DNA from 2 places in the Pararhizobium capsulatum DSM 1112 genome. Region 1 is predicted to be linked to the other one. Evidence: riboswitches for the same ligand, from Rfam matches in the RefSeq annotation. Region 1 holds a riboswitch; the other holds the start of a gene.
The links. A riboswitch is a leader RNA that binds a small molecule or an ion and turns the genes downstream of it on or off. The one in region 1 is predicted to bind FMN.
Positions count from the first base shown of each region.

Region 1 (3,203 bases):
CGATCTCTTGCCGCAGATGCTCGGCGGCAAGGTGCGAAGAAAGCTGTTCGGCAATGGCTGGAGCGAGATCGAATGCTGCCGGGATTTGGCCATAACCTCTATCCCGATGGTGATCCTCGTGCGGGTCTGATGCTAGCAGGTATCAAGGTGCCGGATGACCTGCTGGCGCTGGCTGCCAGCGTTTTCGACCTCACGGGACTGCTTCCCAATTGTGATTATGCACTTGCGGTGATGGTCGATGCACTGGGGTTGCCCGAAGATGGGCCATTCCGCATTTTTCTGATTGCCCGGGCTGTGGGCTGGTGCGCGCACGTAATGGAGCAAAATCAAAAGGGAACATTGATCAGGCCGCGCGGTCACTATGATGGTGCGTTACCCGACTGAGTGAAGACTAATTGCAATTCCCCCTAAACGCTGCTCCCTCCCGTTGCACGACAATCAAGTGTTTTCGGCACTGGACCGTCGCAGGGTGAAGTTGCCAACGTTGAATGGCAGTTTTGTGCGCGACAAACCATGGGTAAGATTTCGCTGCACAAGGCCGGCAAGCAAATATGGCACTGTCAAGATCATCAGGGATCTCGACCTGGAGATCGCCGACGGCGAGTTCGTGGTCATCGTCGGTCCTTCCGGCTGCGGCAAGCCCACCTTGTTGCGGATGATCGCAGGGTTGGAGGCGACGACCCCCGGCCAGATCGTCATCGACGGACACGACGTGACCGCGGCCTTGCCCGTTGAGCGCAAGCTCGCCATGGTGTTCCAGACCTCTGCGCTCTATCCGCACATGACGGTTCGCCAGAACATGGGTTTTGGCTTGAAACTCGCCAAGCTCTCGAGCGGCGCGATCAAGGCCAAGGTGGATGCGCAGCCGATACGTTGAAATTGACCCCGCGGCTCGACCGCTACCGGAAGGAACTTTCCAGCGGTGATTGCGCGCCGCCAAAAGGCGCTGCAAAGACAGCCGGCGGCAGAGTAAAGTGTCGATCAAATCGTCTAAAAGCCGGAGGGGCGGGTACCATCCGCCCCGATCTGATCTTGCAAGCGGGATCAGCCACTCAGATCGGGGCTGGTCCTCGTGCCGCAGAAGGCCGACCGGACACTTTAACTTTGCATAAAGGCGGACATTTCTACTTCGCCGCCACAAACTTGGGAGGCGTAAGGCGATTTATGGAACTGGGTATTCCATAATACGAAGGCACCCGTTCCGCCATCAAAGTTGCCTTAGCTTTCAACAGGTGAATTACGACGTCGGCCAGGATCGCAAGACGGGTAAATCCAAAGCCGAAAATCGCCTGTAACTGATTGAGGAGTGAATGTGCGTCTTCACACCTCCCCGGCCTCATTGAGGGTCGAGGCGCGCGCCTGACAATGTTAGGGAAACTCGACCCTTGAAGATTCTAAGTTGAGTACTTAATATTGGTGGTGTTCTCAGGGCGGGGTGCAATTCCCCACCGGCGGTATCAAGGCAACTTGGAGCCCGCGAGCGCCTCCACCGTGCGGTGGGGGGTCAGCAGATCTGGTGAGATGCCAGAGCCGACGGTCATAGTCCGGATGGAAGAGAACATGCTATTGGGGTCGCCGCGACGACCAACGATATGCTTGTTCGCCCAAGGGATAGTGGCGGCTTCACCCGAAGCCGCGAAAGTCGCACATGCGACCAACCCTTGAAAGGCTAGTACTTTGGCAGTATCGAAAATCGAAGACGCAATCGCCGCAATTGCGCGTGGTGAAATCATTGTCGTCGTTGACGACCGTGACCGTGAAAACGAGGGCGACCTTGTTATTGCATCCAATGCCGTAACACCGTCAGCAATTGCCTTCATGATGAATTACGCCCGTGGCCTGATTTGCGTGGCGATGGACGCCGACCGACTGGATCAGTTGGATATTCCGCTAATGGTTCAACAGAACACCGAGTACCACCGAACTGCTTTTACTGTTTCCGTCGACCATATTGCGAGCACGAGTACGGGCATATCAGCAGCTGACCGTGCCTCTACAATACAAGCGTTGATGAACCCAAGTTCCCGCGGCGAAGACTTCGCGCGGCCGGGTCATATTTTCCCACTTCGTGCGCATCGGGATGGGGTTATTGGTCGTCCCGGTCACACGGAAGCAGCTGTCGATCTCGCCAGACTTGCTGGCAAATCACCGTCTGGCGTCATCTGTGAAGTCGCAAACGACGATGGCACCATGGCGCGCCTTCCCGATCTCGAAAAGTTTGCCGCCCGTCACAACTTGCATTTGATCACGATCGAAGATCTCATCGCCTATAGGCTTGATCGGGAAGCTTTATCGTCTTCATTGTATGCCGTTGCCAGTTAACGTCCCCGCTGGTGCCCCGATAATCCGCGGGGCGCCAGCTTTCAACGCCGTCTCAATAGATCGACAAGAATTGCGATCAGCACGACCACACCGACGATAACACGTTCCCAGTATCCGGAGACATTCATCAAGACGATGCCGTTGGCGAGGACTGCCATGAGCAGCGCCCCCAGAATGGTACCGATGATCGTGCCCTGCCCGCCTTTGAGGCTCGTTCCGCCGATGATCGCCGCTGTAATCGCGCCCATCAGCCAGCCTTCCCCAACCGACGGCTGACCAGAATCCATCCGACTGGCGTAGAGAATACCGGCCAGCGCAGCGAACATGCCCGCAAGACCAAAGACGAGAAGCTCGACGCGCCAACTCCGTATCCCCACGAGTTCCGCTGCCTCGCGATTACCGCCTATGGCATAGATGTTGCGGCCGAATTTGGTGCGCGCCAGCATAAAGGTGAGGATGGCGCCGGAGCCTAGGAAAATGAGCACCGGTACCGGCACGCCGAAAACGGCACCTTGGCCAAAGACGCGGAACGTTTCCCCGAGCGGCCGAATGGGATATCCTTTCGTGATGACGAGCGTCAGACCGGCGAAAACTTCCCACGATGCCAGCGTGACGATAAACGGATTGAGCCTCAAGACGGCGACGAAAAATCCATTGATGCAGCCAAGGCACATGCCGAACAGCGCGGTCAGCGGCAGAACAGCATAGGGGTGGATTCCGGTTTGCGTCAGAAGTAGCGAACCCACGATCGTTGAAAGTGCGGCTGCCGCGCCAACGGACAGGTCAATGCCGCCTATGAGGAGCACCAGGGTCTGACCGAGCGCGACAAGGCCAACGAACGATGCCTGGCGCGCCACCACACTAAGATTGTATTGGGAGAA
Region 1 is NZ_JAUSVF010000004.1:107,432-110,634, reverse strand. Features, by position in the region: gene QO002_RS28890 (citrate synthase) at 1-384, shown strand, start outside; gene QO002_RS28885 (ATP-binding cassette domain-containing protein) at 443-877, shown strand; partial or broken gene QO002_RS31050 (cold-shock protein) at 1,200-1,295, shown strand; FMN riboswitch at 1,418-1,564, shown strand; gene ribB (3,4-dihydroxy-2-butanone-4-phosphate synthase) at 1,678-2,322, shown strand; gene QO002_RS28875 (ABC transporter permease) at 2,364-3,203, opposite strand, start outside.

Region 2 (3,203 bases), on a different contig from region 1:
AGCGGCGGCTCGATCACGATCGGCGGCAAGAGCCAGACGAACCTGAAACCCAACCAGCGCAATATCGGCATGGTGTTCCAGGCCTACGCGCTGTTCCCGAACATGAATGTCGCCGACAACGTCGCGTTCGGCCTGAAGGTTGCCGGCAAGCCTGCCGCGGAGATCGAGGCGCGCGTCAAGGAAATGCTCGGCCTCATCAAGCTCGACCATCTGGCCGAGCGCTATCCCTACCAGATGTCTGGCGGCCAGCAGCAGCGCGTGGCGCTTGCCCGCGCGCTGGCCCCGAAGCCGCAGGTTCTGCTGCTCGACGAACCGCTGTCGGCACTCGATGCCAAGATCCGCGTGTCGCTGCGCGAAGAAATCCGCATGATCCAGCAGCAACTCGGCATTACCACGGTGTTCGTCACCCACGATCAGGAAGAGGCACTGTCGATCTCCGACCGCATCGTCGTCATGAATGCCGGCCGCGCCGACCAGATCGGCACGCCGTTCGAAATCTACAACAAGCCCGCCACCCGCTTCGTCGCCTCCTTCGTCGGCACCCTGAACCTGATCGAGGCGAAGGTGGTGGACACCGCCGCCAACCGTATCTCGATCGGCGATCAGGGCATCACCCTGCGCGAACCCCTCGGGGCCGTGAAAGCTGGAGATACCGTCTCGCTGGCGCTGCGCCCGGAAGCCGGCTCGATCGCCGAAGGCGCCAAGGGTGATACAGCGCTGACCGGCACGGTCATCGCCAGCAACTTCCTCGGTTCCGTCATCCGCACGCGCATGAAGGTCGGCGACGCCGTGATTTCATTCGATATGTTCAACGGTCCCGGCCTGGTGCCGCCGGCTGTCGGGGAAACCGTGACGCTGCGCTTCACCGCCAGCGATCTGCTGATCATCCGAGAATAAGAAAGCTTTTTCCCGCCTCTTGTGCATTGCAGGAAAAATCTGTCGCCAAACCCGCTTTCGACGTCGCAAGCGGGTTTGATCTTTTTCGTCAGCTGCTTATAGTTTGAAGCGTAGTTCTCAGGGCGGGGTGAAACTCCCCACCGGCGGTAACGGACAGCAATGCCCGGAGCCCGCGAGCGCTTCCGGCCTGTCAGGCAGGAAGGTCAGCAGATCCGGTTGAATTCCGGAGCCGACGGTTAAAGTCCGGATGGAAGAGAGCAAGCAGGGTGGAAACCTCTCCGGAGGAGGCCAAGCCTGTGCGTTCGCCCAAGGGACCATTGAAGAATGGCACAACCCTTGAAAGGCCAAGACTTATGACGATTGCCTCCCACCCCTCGCAGAAGATCGCCGTCATCCGTGCCCGCTGGCACGCCGATATCGTCGATCAATGCGTCAATTCCTTCGTTTCCCATTGGGAAGAACTTGGCGGCGATGCCACCGACATCGAGATCTTCGACGTGCCCGGCGCACTCGAAATCCCGCTGCATGCCCAGACGCTGGCCAAGACCGGCCGCTTCTCCGCGATCCTCTGCACGGCCTTCGTGGTCGACGGCGGCATCTACCGCCACGACTTCGTCGCCGGCACCGTACTCGACGGCATGATGAGGGTACAGCTGGACACTGGCGTTCCCGTGCTCTCGACCGTGCTGACGCCGCATCACTTCCAGGAATCGGAAACCCATATCCGATTCTTCAAAGACCATTTCGTGGTGAAGGGCGCGGAAGCTGCCAATGCATGCCGGCAGATTCTGGCGGCGCGGGCCGAGCTTGTTCTGGTTAATGCTTGATCGAATGGGGCGGTCTTCGGGCCGCCCTTACTATATCTGCCGAAGACCGCGCTGCACCAACACCGGTCATTGTTAAGCAGAAGCGGGGCAACCTTTATCAGGCAACGTCTGCAATCGGGCCGGATCTGGGCAATAGCTTGAAGCTGTTCTTGCCAGTCGCTTTCACCGCATACAAGGCCCTGTCCGCCTCGGCAAAGATATCCTTGGCAGGACTCCCCTGCAGTATCATCGCAGCGCCAATGGAGGCGCTTACCTTGAGTTTGTTCGCAGACGTTCCAACCCACCATTCGAGCTTGTTGACGACGCGCCGACAGACGTCCTCGACACTGTTCGCCGCCCCGCAGTCATGGATGACTGCAAACTCATCGCCCCCGAGGCGGGCGATCAGAGTTGCATCCGGCACCGCCTGTGAAATCCGTCGGGCAGCTTCCCGCAAGCATTCATCCCCCGCCTGATGTCCCAACCTGTCGTTGACAGCCTTGAAGTTATCCAGATCGATCAGCAGCAACGCCTTTTGTTCTGATTGACTAGAAGCCGCGACCTCGTCCAGCATGCTTTCGAACTTGGTCCGGGACGCAAGCCCGGTAACCACGTCTGTTTCCGCCAGGTGGCGAAGCTGCTCGAACAGTGTCTTTTCGGCAGTTATATCCTGCTTCATTCCGAACAGGCGGACCGGGATGCCATCCTGCCTTTCGACGATCGCGGTAATTCTGATCCATCTGCGGTCGCCCTTGGCGGTAATGATCTCGGCGTCAAGGGTGAAACCCTCACCATCCCTGATCGCAGCGCTACGGATTTCCGTCAGTTTTTTACGGGATTCTGGAGCGTAAAGCGCAACAGTCGCCCCCCTGGTCAGCGGGGACCGCGGTTCCAGACCGAACAGTTCGTAAACGGTATCCGTCCATGTGATCGTCTCCTCGGGTAAGGTGCATTCCCATATGCCGACGCGAGCAGCCTTGAAGGACTTGTCGAACAACTCCTGAAGCCGATTGAACTGTTCCGAATTTTCGGGCGCAGGTGGGCGAGGCCCGTCGGCATCCAGCGTCGTCGTGTTTCGAGGGGGTTCGCAATGATATTGCAAACTGTTCGGCATAAACCCTCTCCTACATTCCGATTTCATATCGACGCTTGGCCGGTCTCAGCATGCAGCAGGAATCGTTTCATTTCTGTTTCTAGCGGTGATCGTTGCCACGCCCGGGCTCATGAATGAACATTCGCGGGAAAAAGCAATTCGACAGGCGACAAGCCTTTGGACGACTGCGGCGCTTCCCCCGGAACAGAAGTGGAAACGTGCCACCCACTCCACAGCACACACGCTAACCAAGCGGAATATACCCAATCCCCTTGGCCGCAATTTCCTCAAACGACTCCTCATAACCCGCATCCGCATAGCGGATGACGCCGAGCGCCGTATCATTGGTCAGCGCATGGGAAAGCCGCTCATCCGCAGCCTCAGTGCCATCCGCCACGACCGTCACG
Region 2 is NZ_JAUSVF010000001.1:3,195,974-3,199,176, forward strand. Features, by position in the region: gene QO002_RS15520 (ABC transporter ATP-binding protein) at 1-897, shown strand, start outside; FMN riboswitch at 1,007-1,160, shown strand; gene QO002_RS15525 (6,7-dimethyl-8-ribityllumazine synthase) at 1,251-1,724, shown strand; gene QO002_RS15530 (sensor domain-containing diguanylate cyclase) at 1,822-2,817, opposite strand; gene ertB (thiourocanate hydratase) at 3,041-3,203, opposite strand, start outside.
Region 2: linked by a shared signal. The riboswitch ahead of QO002_RS15525 (6,7-dimethyl-8-ribityllumazine synthase) and the one ahead of ribB (3,4-dihydroxy-2-butanone-4-phosphate synthase) in region 1 are both predicted to bind FMN.